3 regions of the Streptomyces sp. NPDC045695 genome follow, and region 2 is predicted to be linked to each of the others. Evidence: riboswitches for the same ligand, from Rfam matches in the RefSeq annotation. Region 2 holds a riboswitch; each other region holds the start of a gene.

Region 1 (6,887 bases), on a different contig from region 2:
AGGACTCCCCGCGCAGCCGTCGCCCGATCCACGGCACGAGGTGGTCCCGCGCCCACTGGATGTTGTCCCGGGTCACGTCCACCGAGCCGCGCGGCCGCTGCGGCGGCCACGGCTGGTCCGGGTCGGTCGGCACGTCCAGCCCGAGCACCTGCCCGGCCCGCAGCGCGACCCGCGTGTGTCCCTCGGGCGACAGGTGCAGCCGGTCGGCGTCCCAGGCCCGCCGGTCCTGTACGGACCTCAGGGACCACAGGTCCAGGACCGGGCAGTCGTAGCGGTCGGCGATGGCCCGCACGTGGGCGCTGTACGTCGCCACCTTGCCGCGGAGGTGCTTGAGCACCGGCACCCCGCGGGTGTCGAAACCAGTGGTGATCATGACCTGGCCGACGGCCCCCGCGAGGTCGGCCACGGCCGCCTCGAACCGCTCCGCCACGTCGTCCGGGTCGCTGCCGGGCCGGATGATGTCATTGCCGCCCGCGCAGAAGGTGACCAGGTCGGGCGCCAGGGCCTTGGCCCTCGGGACCTGGTCGGCCACGATCTGGTCGAGGAGCTTTCCGCGCACCGCGAGATTCGCATACCGGAAGTCGTGCTCTTCGCGCTGATCGGCCAGGAGCACGGCGAGCCGGTCCGCCCAGCCGAGAAATGAATCCCCGGGTCCCGGGTCCCCCACGCCCTCGGTGAAGCTGTCCCCGATCGCCGCGTACGAGCCGATGGTCTTGAGTTTCGTCGTCGTCGCTGCCACGGGTCCATCCTTCACTCCCGCTACCAACCTACGCCAACGTAATGAGGGGTTGACGGGCCGTGATCTATACCACCCGCGGGATAAGGAATAGGTACACGTAAGGCCGGGACCCCCCTCGGGTCCCGGCCCCACGTGTGTCCGTGCCGCGGCGGCGGCTGCCGTCAGAGGCTGACGCCCTTCGAGCGGAGGTAGGCGATCGGGTCGATGTCGGAGCCGTAGGAGGGGCCCGTACGGATCTCGAAGTGGAGGTGGGGACCGGTCGAATTGCCGGTGGAGCCCGAGAGGCCGATGCTCTGGCCCGCCGTGACGCTCTGGCCGGCCGTGACGGAGAGCTGGGAAAGGTGGCCGTACTGGGAGTAGTTGCCGTCGGCGTGGCGGATGATGACCTCGTTGCCGTACGCGCCGGCCCAGCCCGCGGAGACCACGGTGCCCGCGCCGACCGCCTTGACGGTGGTGCCGGAGCTCGCGATGAAGTCCACGCCGGTGTGGTAGCCGGAGGACCACATGCTGCCCGCGACCTTGTACTGGGTGGAGATCCCTCCGCTCACCGGCGCCACGAAGGAGGAGGCGGACTGCGGCTGCGCGGCGGGCGCCTCGGGGGCGGCCTGCTGCGCGGGGGCGGCCTTCGCGGCCTGCTGGGGAGCGGGCTTCGACACCGGCTTGGTGGCGGGCTTCGAAGCGGGCTTCGCGGCGGTCTTCCGGGCGGGGGCGGGCTCGGCCGCGGCCGAGTCGCCCGCACCACCGAGGTTCAGCTTCAGGCCCGGGTGGATCAGAGACGGGTCACTGCCGACCGCCTCGCGGTTGTCGGCGTAGAGCTGCTCCCAGCCACCCGGCAGGTGACGCTCGGCGGCGATCACGGAGAGGCAGTCGCCCGGGACGACCGTGTACACGCCCGGCGCGGCGGCCGCGGCCTGCAGCGAGACCGGAACCTGCGGGGCCACGACGGGCGCCACGGCGGTCACGGCGGTGACCGCGGTCGTCGTGGCGACGGCCGGAGCACCGGCGGCCTGAGCACCGGCGGCGCCCATCAGCGGCAGCGCGAGAGCCGCGCCACCGGTGCCGGCGACGGCGAAACCGCGCGATATCGAGAGGGGCTTGGGACGGCGGTGCTTACCCTTTGCAGGCATGGCGCATTTCCTCTCCGGTGCCTGCGAGGTGAGCTGTCGGGTTCGGACTGGAGATGTCCGGCCGCACATGAACGGACCATGTACGGCTTCACCCCAAGCCGTCCCGGGTCCGAAGATCCGGGACAGCGGCTTACCTGGTTCCCCCGCTCCTGCCGCGCGTGAATAGTCGGGTGCGGTTTCCGGGCGGCGGCAGGATTCGGCGATCCACCCGGATCGGTCGCGAACGTAATCCCAAACGGCCACGCTGAACAAGCCATGAATTCCCTGACGGAATAACAGGGGTGAGGGACCGCCGGAATTCCGGTCACCCTCCGTCCATTCCGCACCGCCAACAACCGCTCCGACGCGGTCATTCGGCTTTAGCGATCAGGCACTCACGGTCACCGTATGATCTGGCTCACGGGGACGCGGTCGATCTCGCCTCCGCTGATGGCAAGTTATCGCCAAGTAGTGTAATTCGGACAGAGCACCCACAGTCGGCGCGACGAAGCGGAGGAGTTCCCTTGACCCAGCAGATACAGGAGCCGGAGTTGTCCGGAGTGCGCAATTTCCGCGATGTGGGCGGATTGCCGACTTCCGACGGACGAAGGGTCAAGACGGGGCGACTGTTCCGAAGCGGACATCTCGCCCATGCCACTGAAACGGATACAGAATTCCTCGGGTCGCTCGGACTCCACACCGTCTTCGACTTCCGCAACGGCGCCGACCACGCGCTGGAGGGCCCGGACGTGGACCTGCCGGGGGTGCGGAACGTCAACATCCCGCTCTCGGATCCGGCCGACGGCCGCGAGTTCTGGAAGATGGTCCGCGACGGCGACCTCGACCAGCTCCGCGCGGTCCTGGGCGACGGGCAGGCCGCGGCCCGGATGACCCGCTCGTACCGCGTGATGATCAAGAACCGAACCGCCGAGCACAGCCGCGTCCTGCACGCCCTCGCCGAGGACAGCGTCCCGGCCCTCATGCACTGCGCCGCCGGCAAGGACCGGGCGGGCCTGTCGATCGCCGTCACCCTGCTCGCGCTGCGCGTGGAGCGCGAGGCGATCGTCGCGGACTACCTGGAGTCGAACGCCCCGCACCGCCGTTACCGGGTCCGGCGCGGCGACGGGTCCTCCGGGGCCCGCTCCCCCGAGGTGATGGAGCTGCTGGCCCCGCTCTTCGACGCCCGCGCCGAGTACCTGCTCGCGGCCTTCGAGACCATCGACGAGGCCTGGGGCGGTGTGGACCGCTACCTGTCGCAGGGCCTCGGGCTCACGCCCGAGACCCTGGACCGCCTCCGCGAGCAGCTGCTCGACTGATCTCCGCTCAAGCAGGCGGTCAGCGGTTGGCGACCGCCTGCTTCACGAGCGTCCTCCCGAAGTCCCACATCAGCCCGGACCCGCCGTGCGCCTCGTCCATGACCTCGCGGAAGGCGCCGACGAACCGGTCGACGTCCTGCTCGTCCACGATCAGCGGCGGAATCAGCTTGATCACCTCCAGCTGGTCCCCGGAGACCTGGGTGAGGATGCGGTGCTTCTGGAGCAGCGGCACGACGACCATCTGCGCGAACAGCCCCTTGCGCGCCGCTTGGAGCATCGTCCAGCGGCTGCGGAGCCCCAGCGAGGACGGCCGACCGAATTCGATGCCGATCATCAGGCCGCGTCCCCGCACCTCGTGCAGCAGCTCGTACTCGTCCACGAGCGCCGCCAGCCGCCCGCGCAGGAGGTCGCCCATCGCCCTGGAGTGGGCGACGACCTCCTCGTCCTCCATGACCGACAGCACGGCCAGACCGGCCGCCATCGCCTGCGCGTTGGACCCGAAGCTCGCGGAGTGCACGAGCACCCGGTCCATGGACGAGTAGACCTTCTTGAAGATCCAGTCCTTGCCCAGGGTCGCGCCGACGGGCACGTAGCCGCCCGACAGCGCCTTGGCGACGCACACCAGGTCCGGCTCCACGCCCGGCTCGTGCTGGTAGGCGTAGAAGTCGCCGGTGCGTCCGAGGCCGGTCTGCACCTCGTCCGCGATCAGCAGTGCCTTGTGCCGGTGCAGCAGCTCCTGCGCGGCGAGCAGGAATCCGAGCGGGGCCGCGAGGACCCCCTTGCCCTGGACGGGCTCGACGATCAGGGCGGCCACGTCCCCGCGCTTCAGCTCCCGTTCCAGCGCGGCCAGATCGCCCAGCGCGATGCCGGTGTCGGGGAGCAGCGGCGCGAAGCCGTCCCGGAACCCGCCCTCGCCGTTGACCGAGAGCGAGCCGGTGGTGAGCCCGTGGAAGGCGTGGTCGCAGTAGAGGATCCGTGGCCGCCCGGTCGCGTACCGGGCGAACTTCAGGGCCGTCTCCACCGCCTCCGTGCCGCTGTTGCCGAAGAAGACCCGGTCCAGGTGCGGGCTGTACGAGAGCAGCTTCTCGGCCAGCAGCCCGGGCAGCGGCTGGCAGTCGAAGCGGGTGAGGTCGGCGAGCTGGGCGTCCAGGACGTCGTGCAGGGCCCGGCGGACGACCGGGTGGTGGCGGCCCAGGCCCATCACGCCGAAGCCGGCGAGCATGTCGAGGTAGTCGTTGCCCTCGGCGTCCCAGAAGTGGGCGCCCTGGGCCCGCTCGTAGACCTTGTCGAAGCCGATCGTGTGGAGCATCCGGGGCAGTTGGTGGTTGAGGTGCCGCGCGTGCAGCTCGTACCGTTCCGCGCCGCGCTCGGCGAGCAGTGCGGCGAGGTCGAAGCCCTTGCCCCCTCCCGGCGCGGCTGTCATGCCTGCTTTCCCCGGTTGCCGCCGATCGTCTCCCGGGCCGCCCGCAGGGATTCCTTGAGGGAGCCCATGGTGGCGAGGACGGCGGTGGGTTCGTAGCCGCAGTGCGCCATGCAGTTGGCGCAGCGCGGGTCCTTTCCGCGGCCGTACTTGCTCCAGTCGGTGTCGTTGATCAGTTCCCGGTACGTCGGCACGTAGCCGTCGCTCATCAGGTAGCAGGGGCGCTGCCAGCCGAAGAGGGAGTAATTCGGAATGGCCCAGGCCGTGCAGGGGAAATCGGCCTTCCCTTCCAGGAAGTCCAGGAAGAGCGGGGAGTGGTTGAGACGCCACCGGCGCCGGTTGCCGCCCGCGAAGGCCTTCCTGAAAAGATCACGGGTCTGTTCGACGCCCAGGAAGTGTTCCTGGTCAGGTGCCTTTTCGTAGGCGTAGGCGGGCGAGATCATCATCTCGTCCACCTGTAGGTCGTCATTGAGGTAGTTGAGTACCTCGATGATCGTCTGCGGGGTGTCGGTGTTGAAGAAGGTAGAGTTCGTGGTCACCCGGAATCCGCGCCGCTTCGCCTCCTTGATGGCCGCGACCGCCTCGTCGAAGACGCCTTCCTTGGCGACCGACTCGTCGTGCCGTTCGCGCAGGCCGTCGATGTGCACGGCGAAGGCGAAATAGGGGGAAGGGGTGAACTTCTCGATCTTCTTGCGCAGCAGCATCGCGTTGGTGCAGAGGAAGACGTACTTCCGCTTCGCCACCAGCTGCCGGACGATCTCGTGGATCTGCGGGTGCATCAGGGGCTCGCCGCCCGCGATGGACACCATGGGCGCACCGGACTCCAGTACGGCACCGACCGCCTGGGCGACCGGCATGCGCTGCTTGAGCACCCCGGCCGGGTGCTGGATCTTCCCGCACCCCTCACAGGCCAGGTTGCACGCGTAGAGCGGTTCCAGCTCGACGATCAGCGGGAACTTCTCGCGCTTGCGGAGCTTTTGTTCGAGAAGATACGTCCCGACCCTGATGGTCTGGCGCAGCGGCATGGCCATCTGGCTCACCTCCTGGGGAGCAGCAAAGAACGGTGCCAGTCATAAAACGCGGGCAGTACGGCACGCAGGACACGGAAGGCCGATATTCCCCCGCGAACCGTGCCGATACGGACGAGCTCGTACTCCGGAGCGTCCACGATCACCCGGACGGCCCCAACCGGACGGCTGCCGCCCCGCGTCGCGGTCCGCAGGGTGGCGACGGACTCCATGTCGACCGCGATGGCGCCGGTGGCGCGCAGCTGCGCGCGCTCCTGGCCGCGGACGACGTGCTCGGATCCGGTCAGGGCGCCCCGGTGCACGGTCCGGCCGGGGGCGGCCCGGGCCAGCGCCTCGGCGAGCAGGACGGTTCCGGTACAGCTGACGGCCCCCTCCTGGTCGCGGGCCTCCTCGGCGACGACCAGGTCGCCGGGGTGCATGCCGGGGACCAGCCCGGCGCAGAATCCCGTGGCGAGGACGGCGGCCCGTTCCATGCCCGGCCGCTCCAGCGCGCGGCCGACGGCCCGCTCGGCCGCGCGCGCGCCCATCCCGGTCCGCAGCAGGGCGTACGCCTCCGGGGCCCCTCGCCCTGCGCCGCGCAGCGCGAGGCGCTCGATCCGCAGGGCGCAGGCGACCAGTAACGGGTCGGGGTTCTGCTCCGGCGCCGCCCCGGCCCGCTCCCCCCTGGCGGCGGACATCACGCTCCCCCGGCGGCGGTGAACGGTTCCCCGTACAGGTAGCGGCCGAGCGCGGTCAGCGGGAACACCTGCCGGTACAGGTGGTAGTTGATGGAGAAGTCCCAGGGGAACCCGGTGCCCGTGAAGTACGGTTCGTCCCAGGAGCCGTCCTCCTGCTGCGCATGGACCAGGTACGCGATGCCCCGCTCGACGGCCGCGCCCTCCCGCTCCCCGGCGGACAGCAGGGCCATCAGCGCCCACGCCGTCTGCGAGGCGGTGGAGGCGCCCTTCCCCGCCCAGGACGGGTCCTTGTAGGAGCGCTGGTCCTCGCCCCACCCGCCGTCCTCGTTCTGTACGGATTCCAGCCAGCGCACGGCCCGCCGGATCGCGGGATGCCCGGGGGCCAGGCCGGCGGCGGTGAGCGCCGGTACCACCGACCCGGTGCCGTAGACGTAGTTGGTGCCCCAGCGGCCGAACCAGGCGCCGCAGGGCTCCTGTTCGGCGAGCAGCCAGGCGATGCCGCGCCGGGTGCGGGCGTCGCCCGCCCGGCCCTCGAAGGCGAGCATCTCCACCACGTGGGCGGTGACGTCGGCCGAGGGCGGGTCGATGACCTCGCCGAAGT
Region 2 (6,887 bases):
GGGGTAGCTGGGGATCCGGTCGGCCGTCGGCCCGTCCGGCGTGCCCGGGCCGTCCGGCGGGCGGGGGCCGGGGGCCCAGGGGCCGCGCTCGGCGGACAGCGCGTCGACCAGCTCGCCGAGTTCCACATGGACGACGGCGACCGGCTTGCCCGGCACCTCGGCCACGGCCTCGCGCAGCGCGTCGGCCAGCTCGTCCGCCAGTGCCCGCTCGTTCACCCAGGGGATCGCCGTGACGACGACCGCGTCGCAGTCCTCGGAGGCCAGCGCCGAGACCAGCGCCGCCCGGAAGTCCTGCGGCGAGGCCGCCGTCGTCAGGTCCAGTGGCGCCAGCGGCCGCAGGCCCTGGGTCAGGCAGGCGTCGTAGGTGAGGACCCCGAGGGACTCGGAATTGCCGAGGATCGCGACCCTCGGCCCGGCGGGCAGCGGCTGGGAGGCCAGCAGCAGACCGACGTCCACCAGCTCCGTCACCGTGTCGACCCGGATGACGCCGGCCTGCCGCAGCAGGTCGGAGACGGTGGCCTCGGGCAGCCTGGTGTCGGGGACGACGTGCCCGGCCGGGGTGTGGCGGCCGCCCCGGGCGACGACCACCGGCTTCTCGGCCGCGGTCCGGCGGGCGAGGCGGGTGAACTTCCGCGGATTGCCGAGGGTTTCGAGGTACATCAGGGCGACGTCGGTCGCCTGGTCGTCGTACCAGTACTGGAGGATGTCGTTGCCGGAGACGTCGGCGCGGTTGCCGGCGGAGATGAAGGAGGACAGTCCCTCGCCGCGCCGGAGCAGCGCGGAGAGCAGGGCGATCCCGATCGCCCCGGACTGCGTGAACAGCCCGATCCGGCCGCGCATCGGCATCGGGGCGGGCGTCAGCGAGGCGTTGAGCTCCACCTCCGGCGCGGTGTTGATCACCCCGTACGCGTTCGGCCCGATCAGGCGCATCCCGTACGAGCGCACCTGGCGGACCAGTTCGCGCTGGCGGGCGAGGCCGGCCGGGCCGCTCTCCCCGTATCCGTCGGACAGGACGACGAGCCCCTGCACGCCGTGCTCACCGCAGGCGGCGACCACGCCGGGGACCCGGTCGGCCGGAACGGCGATCACTGCGAGGTCGACGGGGGCGCCGACGGCCTCGATCGAGCGGTAGGCCCGTACGCCGTCCAGCAGGTCGCGCGTGACGGCCTCGTTGACGGCGTAGAGGTGGCCGTGGAAGCCGCTGTCGCGCAGGTTGCGCAGGGCGGCCGCGCCCACGCCCGCGCCGGAGCGGCTGACTCCGACGACGGCCACCGAGCCGGGGGTCAGCAGCCGTTGCACCGAGCGGGCCTCGGCGCGCTGTTCGCGGGCGCGCTGCACCGCGAGGGACTCGGCGGTGGGTTCGAGGTCGAGGGTGAGGTGGACGGAGCCGTCCTCGAAGCTGCGCTTCTGCTCGTAGCCGACGTCCGTGAACACCTTGATCATCTTGGTGTTGGCGGGCAGCACCTCGGCGACGAAGCGGCGGATGCCGCGCTCCCGCGCCACCGCGCCGATGTGTTCGAGGAGCGCGGAGGCGACCCCGCGGCCCTGGTGGGCGTCCTGGACGAGGAAGGCGACCTCGGCCTCGTCGGCGGGTGCGGAGGCGGGCCGGCCGTCGGGGCCGATGCGGTCGTAGCGGACGGTGCCGATGAACTGTCCGCCGATGGTCGCGGCGAGGCCGACCCGGTCCACGTAGTCGTGGTGCGTGAAGCGGCGGACGTCGCGGTCGGAGAGGCGGGGGTAGGGGGCGAAGAAGCGGTAGTACTTCGACTCGTCCGAGACCTGCTCGTAGAAGCTGACCAGCCGGCCCGCGTCCTCGGTGGTGATGGGCCTGATCCGGGCGGTGCCGCCGTCGCGCAGGACGACGTCGGCTTCCCAGTGGGCCGGGTACGAGGGGTCCGACTCGATGGTCATGGGGCTACTTTACGGCCGGGGCGGGCTGGGCGGTGCGTGCGCGGCGCATGAGGTAATACGGGGCAAATCAGTGCAAGCTGGGGAGGTCGAGCGACGGCGGATTCGGGCCGAGGGCCGGTCGGAGCATTCAGGGCGTCGTGAGAGACTGGTCTAGACAACCGTAAGAACCTGAAGGGCATCACCATGGCAGAGCGCCGCGTCAACGTCGGCTGGGCCGAGGGCCTGCACGCTCGTCCCGCCTCGATCTTCGTCCGTGCGACGACCGCTTCCGGCGTCCCGGTGACCATCGCGAAGAAGGGCGGCGACCCCGTCAACGCCGCTTCCATGCTGGCGGTTCTGGGCCTGGGCGCCCAGGGGGGCGAGGAGATCGTCCTCGCCTCCGAGGCCGAGGGTGCGGACGTCGCGCTCGACCGCCTCGCGAAGCTGGTCGCCGAGGGTCTCGAAGAGCTTCCCGAGACCGTCTGACCCTTCGGGTTCCACCCGAGCAGTACGCGCCGCGAAGCCGCGGGCCCCGGACGATCGGGGGCCCGCGGCTTCGCCGTTGTGACGTCCGGCCCGGCGGGGGCGCGCCGAGCCCCGGAGAGCCGCGGATAGCCGCGGATAGCCGCGGAAATCGAACCCCGTCAATTCAGCTCGCCGAAGAAACAGACCCCGGCGGAAATCCCGGCCCCCCGCATTCGACTCCGCAGGAATCCGGCGCGCCGAATTCACCCCGTGCGCACCGCACAATGAATGAGCGCGATGCCACGATGTCGTCCTTTGTATACGGCCCCTGTTAATGCCGCCCGCTCGACATGTTTACGGCAGGTTGCGAACTGCTCACAGCGGGCCGGACCCGCCGCCGGTGCGCCCCCGCCGCCCGGTCGGCGTGGAGCGCGGTCAGCGCCCGGGCCCGCTCCGCGTCCCCGCGGGCCACCGCGTCCACGATCGCACCGTGCTCCGCCCAGGACTCCACGGGCCGCATGGGCGCCTCCACCACGTACATCCACGCGATCTTGTGCCGCATCTGGGTGAGCAGCGCGATCAGCCCGGGGCTGCCCGAGGACTGGGCGAGCGTCTCGTGGAACCAGCCGCCCAGGGACCTCAGGTCCTCTCCCTGGCCCCGCCTGGCCCGCTCCTGGCCCAGCCTGACCAGCCCGCGCAGCACCTTGAGGTGCGCCTCGGTACGCCGCCGGGCCGCCCGGGCCGCCGCCAGGGGCTCCAGGAGCATCCGCAGCTCCAGGAGGTCCGCCGCCTCCTGCTCGGTCGGTTCGGCGACGCAGGCCCCCGCGTGGCGCCGCGTCGTCACGAACCCCTCGGACTCCAGGGTCCGCAACGCCTCGCGGACCGGGACGCGCGAGACTCCGTACCGACGGGCCAGCACCTCCTCGGTCAGCCGGCTCCCCGGTTCGAAGACACCGGAGACGATGTCGTCGCGGATTGCTGTGCATACTGCGTGCGCAGGAATACGCAAGACCGAACCTCCGCCTATTTCCGACTGCCAGCCTCAATGCGCGCACATGCGCATGCTGCGACTCTATTGCAACACACGATCATTTCCGAGAGCGGCCGGAAATACGAAACATTCACAGGGGGGCGGATCGGATCCGGGCGGACACACGAAGACCCCGGCTCGGGGAGCCGGGGTCTTCGGTGAAACGGTGCGGGACGACGGCTCAGAGGTCGACGCCGTGCGAGCGCATGTAGGCGATCGGGTCGATGTCCGTGCCGTACTGCGAGCCGGTGCGGGCCTCGAAGTGCAGGTGCGGGCCGCTGGAGTTGCCGGTGGAGCCCGACAGGCCGATCACCTGGCCGGCGGTGACCTCCTGGCCGACGGAGACGCTCAGCGAGTTCATGTGCCCGTACTGCGTGTAGGTGCCGTCGTTGTGCTTGATCACGACGTTGTTGCCGTACGCGCCGCCCCAGCCGGCCTCGACCACGACACCGACGCCCACCGCGTGGACCGAGGTGCCGGAGGAGGCGTGCAGGTCGATGCCGGTGTGGCTGCCGGAGGACCACATGCCGCCGCCCGCGTGGTACTGCGTGCTCACGTACGAGCCCTCGATCGGGGCGACGAAGGTGTTGAGGCGCTTGCGCTCCTCCTCGCGGGCCGCGCGCTCGGCGGCGTCGCGCTCGGCCTTCGCCTTGGCCTCGGCGAGGCGCTTGGCCTCGGCGGCCCGCTGCTTGGCGTCCGCCTCGGCCTGCGCCTTGGCGGCGGCGTGGTCGGCGGCGCGCTGCTGGGACGCGGCCTGGTCGGCGATGTCACCCGCGAGGTCCTCGGCGACGACGACGGCGCCCAGCCCGTTCTCCGGGGCGGAGCTGCTGTGGTTGTCCGCGGCGAAGGCCGGGGCGGCGAGGGAGCCGACGACGCCCGTGGTGGCGATCGCGGCGATACCGGCGTAACCGGCGGTCTTACGGCTCAGGCGGCTGGATCCACGGTGCTTGCCGGAACCAGCGGGACGACTGCCAAACGCCATGGAGGGTTTGATCCTTTCCTTCCTTCTCGCCTACCGGGTTAGCTGACGGGTTCGGAGCAGGAAGGTCTCCTACGGGCCTCCTCTGGCGAGGCGGCCCGATTCACCCCAGGGACACATGTGGGTCCCCGGCTCCCCAGGCTCGCGCCTGACGGGGACTCGGCGATCGCTGTCCGGTGCCGCGGGTGCGGCGGGCACAACTGACGGACAGCACGGACGACGCTAGGCGGATCATCAGTCAATCGCCAAACAGACGCGGCTTTTTGTTGCGTACGCCACACCACATAAAAGCAACCTCACCACCAAACGGACAAAAGGGGCTCCAGCGGTCAAGCCCGCCAGAGCCCCTCGCACTTGAGACACCGAGCGCCCGATGAAGCGTCAGACGACGTTCAGGCGGCCGTCCTAGGTCGTCAGTCGGTGACGACGGTGACCTCGCCGATCCCCAGAGCCCGTACCGGCTCCTCGATCTGCGCCGCGTCGCCCACCAGGACGGTGACCAGCCGGTCCGCCGGGAAGGCCTTCACGACCGCCGAAGTCGCCTCCACCGTGCCGGTTTCAGCCAGCTGCGCGTACAACCGGGCCTGGTAGTCGTCCGGCAGCTCCTGCTCCACCTGGTCGGCGAGCGTGCCGGCCACCGAGGCGGCCGTCTCGAACTTCAGCGGGGCCACACCCACCAAGTTCTGTACGGCGACGTCGCGTTCGGCGTCGGTCAGACCGCCCTCCGCGAGGGTGCGCAGCACCGTCCAGAGGTCCTCCAGCGCCGGTCCGGTGTTCGGGGTGTCCACCGAGCCGCTGATGGCGAGCATCGAGGCGCCCTTGCCGTCGGCCGTGGAACGCAGCACCTGGCCGAAGGCGCGCACGCCGTAGGTGTACCCCTTCTCCTCGCGCAGCACCGCGTCCAGGCGGGAGGTGAGGGTGCCGCCCAGGCAGTACGTACCGAGCACCTGCGCCGCCCAGACGCGGTCGTGCCGGTCCGGCCCGATGCGGCCGATCAGCAGCTGGGTCTGGACCGAGCCGGGCCGGTCCACGATGACCACCCTGCCGGTGTCGTCGGCGGTCACGGACGGCACCGGGAGGGGTTCGGCGGTGCCGCCCGTCCAGCTGCCGAGGGTGTCCGCCAGGACGGCGTCGAGGTCGATGCCGGTCAGGTCGCCGACGACCACGGCCGTGGCGGTGGCGGGGCGTACGTGGGCCTCGTAGAAGGCGCGCACGGCCGCGGAGTCGATGCGGGCGACCGTCTCCTCGGTGCCCTGCCGCGGACGGGACATCCGCAGGGACGCCGGGAAGAGCTCCTTGGAGAGCTGCTTGGCGGCGCGCCGCTGGGGGTTGGCCAGCTCGTGCGGGATCTCGTCGAGCCGGTTGCGCACCAGCCGGTCGATCTCGGCGTCGGCGAAGGCGGGGGCGGCGAGTGCCTCGGAGAGCAGGCCCAGCGCCTTGGGCAGCCGGGACGCCGGGACCTCCAGGGAGACCCGGATGCCCGGGTGGTCGGCGTGCGCGTCGAGGGTGGCGCCGCAGCGCTCCAGCTCGGCCGCGAACTCCTCGGCGGAGTGCTTGTCGGTGCCCTCGGAGAACGCGCGCGCCATGATGGTCGACACGCCGTCCAGGCCCTCGGGTTCGGCGTCCAGCGGGGCGGCGAGGTTGATCTCGACCGCGATCACCTGCTGACCCGGCCGGTGGCAGGTCAGCAGGGTCAGCCCGTTGGACAGCACCGTGCGGTCCGGGGCCGGGAAGGCCCACGGCTGCGGTTCGCCGGCCTGCGGGCGCGGGTGGAAGGTCATCGTGACGGCTGCGGTCTCGCTCACTGCTCCGCCCCCTCGTTCTCGTCGCTCTCGCCGGACTCTGCGCCCTGGCCGGACTCGTCGTCCCCGTCGGTCTCGTCGGCCGCGAGCGGCTCGTAGACGAGCACCGCGCGGTTGTCGGGGCGCAGCCGGGCCGCGGCCACGGCCTGGACCTCTTCGGGGGTGATGTCGAGGACGCGCTCCACGGCGGTCAGCGCCAGCTGCGGGTCACCGAACAGCACCGCGAAGCGGCACAGTTGGTCGGCGCGGCTGGCCACGGTGCTGAGCCGGTCCAGCCACTCCCGCTCCAGCTGCGCCTGGGCGCGCTCCATCTCCTCGGCCGTCGGGCCCTCGGCGGCGAAGCGCGCGAGCTCCTCGTCGACGGCCGCCTCGATGGCGGCGACGTCGACCCCGCTGGAGGTCTTCACGTCGAGCCAGCCCAGTGAGGGCGCACCGGCCAGGCGCATCATGCCGAACCCGGCCGCGACGGCCGTCTGGTCGCGGCGTACGAGGCGGTTGTGCAGCAGCGAGGACTCACCGCCGCCCAGGATCGTCAGCGCCACGTCGGCGGCGTCGCACTCGCGGGTCCCGTCGTGCGGGAGCCGGTAGGCGGCCATCAGCGCGCGGGAGGGGACGTTCTCGACGACCTCCTCGCGCAGCTGCTCGCCGATGATCTCGGGCAGGGTGCCGTCGCGCGGCGGCTGCTTGCCGTCGTGCGCGGGGATCGTGCCGAAGTACTTCT
Region 3 (6,887 bases), on a different contig from region 2:
AGACCAGCGGGTACGCGTCGACGAGCTCGGCGTAGTAGTCGGTCATCTCGGCGGCCGAGCGGGACTGGCCCTCGAACTCGTACTTGCCGTCCTTGTAGAACTCGGACGCGGCGACGTCGAGCGCGAGCGCGATGTCCTTGCCCGGGGTGTAGCCGGCCTGCTTGATGGCCTCGATGATGAGGTCGAGCGCGGCGCGGTTGGACTCCAGGTTGGGCGCGAAGCCGCCCTCGTCACCGAGACCGGTGGACAGGCCCTTGGTGTGCAGGACCTTCTTGAGGGTGTGGTAGACCTCGGCACCCCAGCGCAGCGCCTCGGAGAAGGACTCCGCGCCGATCGGGGCGATCATGAACTCCTGGATGTCCACGTTGGAGTCGGCGTGCGACCCACCGTTGAGGATGTTCATCATCGGAACGGGCAGCAGGTGCGCGTTCGGGCCGCCGAGGTAGCGGAAGAGCGGAAGGTCCGAGGCCTCGGACGCGGCGTGCGCGACGGCGAGGGAGACGCCGAGGATGGCGTTGGCGCCGAGCGAGCCCTTGTTGTCGGTGGCGTCCAGGTCGAACATGGCCTGGTCGATCAGCCGCTGCTCGGTGGCGTCGTAGCCGACGAGCTCCGGGCCGATCTGCTCGATGACGGCGAGGACGGCCTTCTCGACACCCTTGCCGAAGTAACGGTTGGGGTCACCGTCACGGAGCTCGATGGCCTCGAATGCACCGGTGGAGGCGCCGGACGGAACTGCAGCACGGCCGGTGCTGCCATCGTCGAGGCCCACCTCGACCTCGACCGTGGGGTTGCCTCGGGAGTCCAGGATTTCCCGGGCTACGACGACGTCGATGGACGGCACGAGCATCTCCTTCTGGGATGTGACGCTGGGTGTGCGGTGGCGTCAGGCCGTGGGATGGCCTTGCCGACTAGAGCCTAACCGGATCCGGGGACTCGACCTGCCGACCGCCCGGGTCCTGGGACGAAAAAGGGACCGAATACCCCTCTTCCGGGACATACGGAGCCGGTTCGGGGAGCGCGGATCGCGTCGGCGCACACACCGCCGCCCGGCGCGTGGGGACGAACGCGCCGGGCGGTGGGACGTCGTGCGTGCCGTTCGGGCTCCTGCGGATCGGGCTCCCGCGGCCACGGGCTCCTGCGGCTAGGGCCGCAGTGTTCAGCTGAGCTTCAGCTTCTGGCCCGGGTAGATCAGGTCGGCGTCCGAGACGATGTCCTTGTTCAGCTCGAACAGCTTCTCCCAGCCGCCCTGGACGCCGTTGGCGTCGGCGATGGTGCCGAGGGTGTCACCGGACTTGACCTCGTACGAGCCGTTGCCCGTCTTCGGCGCGGCCGGAGCCTCGGCGCGCTCGGAGCGGGTGGTCGGGGCCTCGGCGCGCTTGGTGGTGTCCTTCTTCGGCGCGGCCTTCTGCTCGGTCTTCTTCGAGTCGGCCTTCGGCTTGACGGTCTTCGGGGTCTCGGTGGACCCGCCGCCGGTGTAGGAGGAGTTCGACAGGCCCACGCCGCAGTGCGGCCAGGCGCCCTTGCCCTGGCCCTTGAGGACCTTCTCGGCGATGGCTATCTGCTGGGACTTCGAGGCCTGGTTGGCCTGCGCGGCGTACGCCTTGCCTCCGTACGCGGCCCACGTCGAGGACGAGAACTGCAGGCCGCCGTAGTAGCCGTTGCCCGTGTTGATGGCCCAGTTGCCACCGGCCTCGCACTGCGCGACCTTGTCCCACTCGGAGGCGGTCGCGGCGGAGGCGGTGCCCGCGGCCATCAGCGGGGCGGCCACGGCCACACCGGCGACACCGGCGAGCGTGACGATGCGGACGGCCTTGGAGCCGCGACGGTGCTTGCCCTTGCCGGAAAGCAGCATGAGGTTTCTCCTCACCGACGCCTGCGAGGTGAGCTGTCGGGTTCGAGCTGATGAGTGCCCGGCGCTGCGGACCAGCCGCACCGCTTAACCCCAAGCCGGTGGCGTGACCGTCTCTCAACGGCCGCTCCCGGCGCCTACCTTGGTTCCCCCGCTCCTGCCTTCGGCGCTTGCGCGACGACTGTTCCCCCCGTCCGCCGGCAGGATTCGGCGATGCGGTCGAAGGAGCTCGCGGTGGCGAGCGATTCAGAAGGTAGACAGGTCTCTCCCCGATGTTCAACGAGGGACATCGGGGAGAGACGGCCCCTACTTGCGCTCCTTGTGGGGGTGTTTGCGCAGGTGAGGCCGGGGTTTGCCGCAGCCTCGGGGCGGGACACGCCAGTTGACCGGAAGAGACACATGTCTCACTTGCCGATAACCGACATTCCCGCCTTTTCGGGCTGCTCAAGTGCCCTTATTGCACGGTTAGATCCAGATTCTGACCAGGCTTGATCAGGTCGGCGTCCCCGCCGATGACCTGCTCATTGGCCTGGTAGAGCTGGTTCCAGCCGCCCTTCACGCCCTTGGCATCCGCGATGGCGGCCAGGCTGTCACCCGCCCGCACCGTGTACGTGGGCACCGACGGCGCGTCAGACGGCGCGGCCGCCTCGGGGGCGGGCTCGCCGCGGTGCTTGCCGCTGCCCTCGGCCGGGGTGGCGTCCCCGGCCGCCGGGGCCGTCGGGTCCGCCGAAGGCTGACCGGGGGTCGCGGGCGCGCTCGGGTCCGCCGGGACGGCCGGAGTCGTCGGCGCGACCGGCGTCGTGGGCGCGGCCGGGTCGCCGGGGGTCGCCGGGGGCGCGGTCGGATCGGCCGGGACGACCGGCGCCGACGGGGCGTCCGGCACGGGCATGACGGGCAGTCCGACGGACGGCGCGTCGGGAATCAGGTACGAGGGGGAGCCGGACGGACTCGGGACCACCGGCCCCGTCGCGGTCGGCGCCCCGAAGTCGATGGCCGGCCGCTCACCCGCGCGGGAGGGCACGGTGTCGTCCGGGCGGGACGGGGAGGGCGCGATCGTCCCGGAGGTGCCGGGCAGACCGGGGTCCACCGCCGCGGCGGGGCCCTGCCGGTCCAGTCCGGCGGAGGTGGCGCACAGCGGCCACGCCTGCGGCCCCTGCGAGGCGAGCACCCGCTCGGCCACGGCGATCTGCTGGGACCTGCTCGCGAGGTCGGCGCGCTCGGCGAAGTCGAGCCCGCCGGCGTTCTGCCACTGCTCCTGGGTGAACTGGAGCCCGCCGTACGAGCCGTTGCCGAGGTTGGCACTCCAGGTGCCACCGCTCTCGCATTCGGCGACCTTGTCCCACGTCGACGTGTCGGCGGCGGAGGCCTGGGTGGCGGCTAGCAGCGGCAGGGCCAGCGCGGAGCCAGTGACGCCGGCTGTGACTACCAGCGCGGGGACCTGGCGGGGTCGTCTGTGGCGGCCGTTCCCGGAACGCATGAAGGTGCACCTTTCGCATAACGGCGGGGTAACGGCAGAACCTAGCGGCCTTCGAACGATTGTCACAAGTTCGGTCGGGAACTGACTTCGGGTCAGTTCGCGCTCAATCGTTTCGAGGTGTGAAGCGGACGGGAAGAGTGCGCAGGCCACGCATGATCAATCCGCCGCGCCAGCGCAGGTCTTCGGGCGGAACAGCCAGTTCCAGATCTGGCAGACGCGTGAGCAAAGTCGCGAGCGCGGTCTGTCCTTCAAGTCGCGCGAGCGGGGCGCCCACGCAGTAGTGGATCCCGTGCCCGTACCCGAGGTGCTGGTTGTCCGTCCTGGAGAGGTCCAGGGTGTCCGGATCGGTGAACCGCTCGGGGTCCCGGTCGGCGGCCGCGAGGACGACCAGGACCGGGTCGCCGACCGCGATCTCCCGGCCGCCGAGGGTCAGCGGCTCGGTGGCGAAACGCCAGGTCGCCAGCTCCACCGGACCGTCGTAGCGCAGCAGTTCCTCGACACCGGTGGCCAGCAGCCCGCTCTCGCCGGCGCCGAGGGAGAGCTGGAGGCGCTCGCGCTGGCCGGGGTTCATGAAGAGGGCGTGGACGCCGTTGCCGATGAGGTTCACGGTCGTCTCGAAGCCGGCGAAGAGCAGGATGAAGGCCATGGCGGTGGCCTCGCCCTCCGTCAGGTGGTCGCCGTGGTCGCTCGCCCGGATCAGGTCGGAGATCAGGTCGTCGCCCAGATCATCCCTTTTGCGGTGGATGAGCTCGCCGAGGTAGGTGCGCATCTGCTTGACCGACCGGGCGACCCCGCCGCGCGGGCCGCCGCCGTGGCGGATCATCATCCCCGCCCAGTCACGGAAGTCGTCCTGGTCCTCGCGCGGTACGCCGAGCATCTCGCAGATGGCGTAGATCGGCAGCGGGAAGGCGAACTCGTGGATGAGGTCCGCCTCCCCCTTCCCCGCGAACTGGTCGATCAGGTGATCGGTGAGCGCCTGCACCCGCGGGGTGAACTCGGCGACCCTGCGCGGCGTGAACGCCTTCGACACCAGCCGCCGCAGCCGGGTGTGGTCCGGCGGGTCGATGTTGAGCAGGTGCGTCATCAGCTCCGCCTTGCGCTCCCCCGGGATCCCGGTCTTGCCCTTGGCGTGCGCGGGCTCCGCGTGGTGCGCCGGATTCTTGCTGAGCCGCTGGTCGGCCAGGGCCTGGCGGGCATCGGCGTAGCGGGTGACCAGCCAGGCCTCGACCCCGCTGGGGAGCTTGGTGCGGTGCACCGGGGAGTGCTCGCGCAGCCATGCATAGGCGGGGTACGGGTCGGTCGCGAACTCCCAGTCGAAGAGGGTCGGGCCCTCGGTGGCAGGGGGGTCGGCTGGGGCTGCGGGGGTCTGCTCGTGCACGTGACGACCGTATCCCGGCCCCGGACCGCCGCCCCATGCGGCCGGGCCCGCCGGGGCGCGGGCCAGGGGCCGGGCGGGCGCCCCCTGGGCTGCGGCGAGCGGTTCCTGAGCCGCGCGCCCGGGAGGCGACGGCCTACTCGTCCAGGGGGTCGTCCGGCGAGGGCGTCTCCCCGACGCCCTCGGCCGCCCGGATCGCGTCGCGGTAGACGCGGGCCGCCGCGCGCAGCGCGGTCTCCGGGTCGATGCCCGCCTCCTCGGCCCGCGCCGCCAGCTCCAGCAGTTCGTACCCGACGCCCTCGCCGCGGGGCAGTTCCACGGCCAGCCCGCCCGCGCGGACGCGGCCCGCGAGCTTGGCCGCGAGCGCGAGACCCGGCTGGCCCACGGGGATCCCGTCGGTGACCGACTCCCGCTGCTTCTCGATCGCCTTGGTCCGCTGCCAGTGCTCGTGCACGTCCTGCGGCGTCTGCGCCTGCGCGTCGCCGAAGACGTGCGGGTGCCGGTGGATCAGCTTCTCCACCAGGGCCCCGGCCACGTCGTCGATGGAGAAGGCGGCGTCCGGATCCTCGTGCTCCTGGGCGATCCGCGCGTGGAAGACCACCTGGAGCAGGACGTCGCCCAGTTCCTCCCGCAGCTCCTCCCGGCTCCCGTCCTCGATGGCCTCGACGAGCTCGTACGCCTCCTCGATCGCGTACTTGGCCAGGCCCCTGTGGGTCTGGCGGGAGGTCCACGGGCACTCGCGCCGGACCCGGTCCATCACCTGGACCAGGTCGAGCAGGCGGGCACCCGGCAGGTCGTACGAGCCGGGCAGCAGTTCCAGGTCCGGCATGGAGACCCGGCCCGAGCCGGCCAGCCGGGCCAGCCCGTCGGTGAGCCGCTGGTCGCCCTCGCCGCCCGGGAGCACCACGACGGTGCGGCCGCCCGCGCAGGCCTCGACCAGCGCGTGCGCGTCCGGGGTCTCGTACGCGACCTCGATGCCCGCCTCGCGCAGGTAGGGCAGCTGCGGGTGGCCGGGGTCGGCGCACAGCACCCGGTCCGCGGCGTGCAGGGTCTGCCACGCCGGCCAGGACAGCACGCCGGGGGCGACCCGGTGGCTGGTGGTCAGCAGGACGATACGGCCGGTGGGCTCGGCGGCCGCGGGCTCTGCGGCGGTCGGCTCGGCGGCGGTCGGCTCGGAGTGGTCGGTCACCCTCCGAACCTACCTCCGGCGGGCGGTGTCAGGCTCCGGCGGGGGCCTGCTCGGGACGGGTCCGCTGGGCGATCCAGGGGGTGTCCCCGACGCCGAGCTTGATCTGCTTGGCGTCCCAGGAGCCGTAGCGCGGGTTGATCTCGATGTGCAGCGCCGTGACGGCAGCCCGGGCGGGCTCCTCCAGCTTCCCGTTGCCGTACTTCTCGGACAGCTTGGTCAGCAGCACCCGGTCCCTGAGGAAGCGCTCGACCTGGCCGGGGGCCATGGCGCCCTTCTGCAGGAGCAGTGCCTCGAACTGCTCCTGCCCGCCGTTCTCGGTGACGTACGCCGCGCGCTCGTCCTCGATGTCCTTCTCGGTGGCGGTGAGCCCGGCGGTGCGGGCCATCTTGTCGATGATCCGGCTCTGGAGCATCGCGTCGAGCTTCTGCCGCTCCAGGTTGGGGGTACTCGCGATGAGCTCGGCGGCGCTCTGCCCGGCCCGGTTCTGTGCGGCGCGCACGTCCTTGACCTGGGACTGGAGTGCGGAGGTGGTGATCCGTTCGCCGCCGACGACGGCCGCGGTGCCGGGCCGGGCCTCGCCCGAGCAGGCGGAGAGCAGGGGCGCCGCCAGGAGCAGGGCGGTGGAGACGGAGAGCGCAGTGCGACGGTGCAAAGGAGCCTCCAGGGCCGGGAGATTGTGCGTCGGTGCACAAGGGCCGTGCGGTGATCGATGGTATGAGGTCACGGTGATCCGAGCCACTACTTCGCCCAACGATTCCCGGGGTGTTGGGGTGCGCCCCGCGGGCGGCCCCGCCTCCCGCGTCAGGGGCCGGCGTCAGCGCACCTGACCGAGCCAGTGCAGGGTGCGGCGTATCTCGGCGGGGAAGGGGTGCGCGGGGCCGTGCAGGCGTTCGGCGTCGAACAGCAGCCGGGCCAGGGTGTCGTGCGCCGCCTGGCGGTCGCCGAGGGAGAGCTGCAGGTGCGCGATCCGGCGGCGGACCTCCAGGGGCAGGCCCGG

The links. Region 2 has a riboswitch for cyclic di-AMP ahead of AC07DU_RS23915 (M23 family metallopeptidase). Riboswitches for the same ligand answer to the same signal wherever they lie in the genome.
Region 1: another riboswitch for cyclic di-AMP. It lies ahead of AC07DU_RS11950 (M23 family metallopeptidase); the one in region 2 lies ahead of AC07DU_RS23915 (M23 family metallopeptidase).
Region 3: another riboswitch for cyclic di-AMP. It lies ahead of AC07DU_RS06710 (transglycosylase family protein); the one in region 2 lies ahead of AC07DU_RS23915 (M23 family metallopeptidase).

What each region holds. Positions count from the first base shown of each region.
Region 1 is NZ_JBWKJU010000005.1:197,574-204,460, reverse strand. It holds gene AC07DU_RS11955 (SGNH/GDSL hydrolase family protein) at 1-739, opposite strand, end outside; gene AC07DU_RS11950 (M23 family metallopeptidase) at 901-1,866, opposite strand; cyclic di-AMP (ydaO/yuaA leader) riboswitch at 1,870-2,045, opposite strand; gene AC07DU_RS11945 (tyrosine-protein phosphatase) at 2,370-3,161, shown strand; gene AC07DU_RS11940 (aspartate aminotransferase family protein) at 3,181-4,584, opposite strand; gene hpnH (adenosyl-hopene transferase HpnH) at 4,581-5,612, opposite strand; gene AC07DU_RS11930 (phosphorylase family protein) at 5,618-6,286, opposite strand; gene shc (squalene--hopene cyclase) at 6,286-6,887, opposite strand, start outside.
Region 2 is NZ_JBWKJU010000015.1:31,456-38,342, forward strand. It holds gene AC07DU_RS23900 (bifunctional acetate--CoA ligase family protein/GNAT family N-acetyltransferase) at 1-1,911, opposite strand, end outside; gene AC07DU_RS23905 (HPr family phosphocarrier protein) at 2,095-2,376, shown strand; gene AC07DU_RS23910 (GntR family transcriptional regulator) at 2,687-3,364, opposite strand; gene AC07DU_RS23915 (M23 family metallopeptidase) at 3,567-4,367, opposite strand; cyclic di-AMP (ydaO/yuaA leader) riboswitch at 4,381-4,539, opposite strand; gene AC07DU_RS23920 (M16 family metallopeptidase) at 4,778-6,145, opposite strand; gene AC07DU_RS23925 (M16 family metallopeptidase) at 6,166-6,887, opposite strand, start outside.
Region 3 is NZ_JBWKJU010000003.1:77,789-84,675, forward strand. It holds gene eno (phosphopyruvate hydratase) at 1-847, opposite strand, end outside; gene AC07DU_RS06710 (transglycosylase family protein) at 1,157-1,852, opposite strand; cyclic di-AMP (ydaO/yuaA leader) riboswitch at 1,856-2,028, opposite strand; gene AC07DU_RS06715 (transglycosylase family protein) at 2,304-3,326, opposite strand; gene AC07DU_RS06720 (cytochrome P450 family protein) at 3,430-4,704, opposite strand; gene AC07DU_RS06725 (nucleoside triphosphate pyrophosphohydrolase) at 4,838-5,890, opposite strand; gene AC07DU_RS06730 (SurA N-terminal domain-containing protein) at 5,919-6,542, opposite strand; gene AC07DU_RS06735 (protein kinase domain-containing protein) at 6,705-6,887, opposite strand, start outside.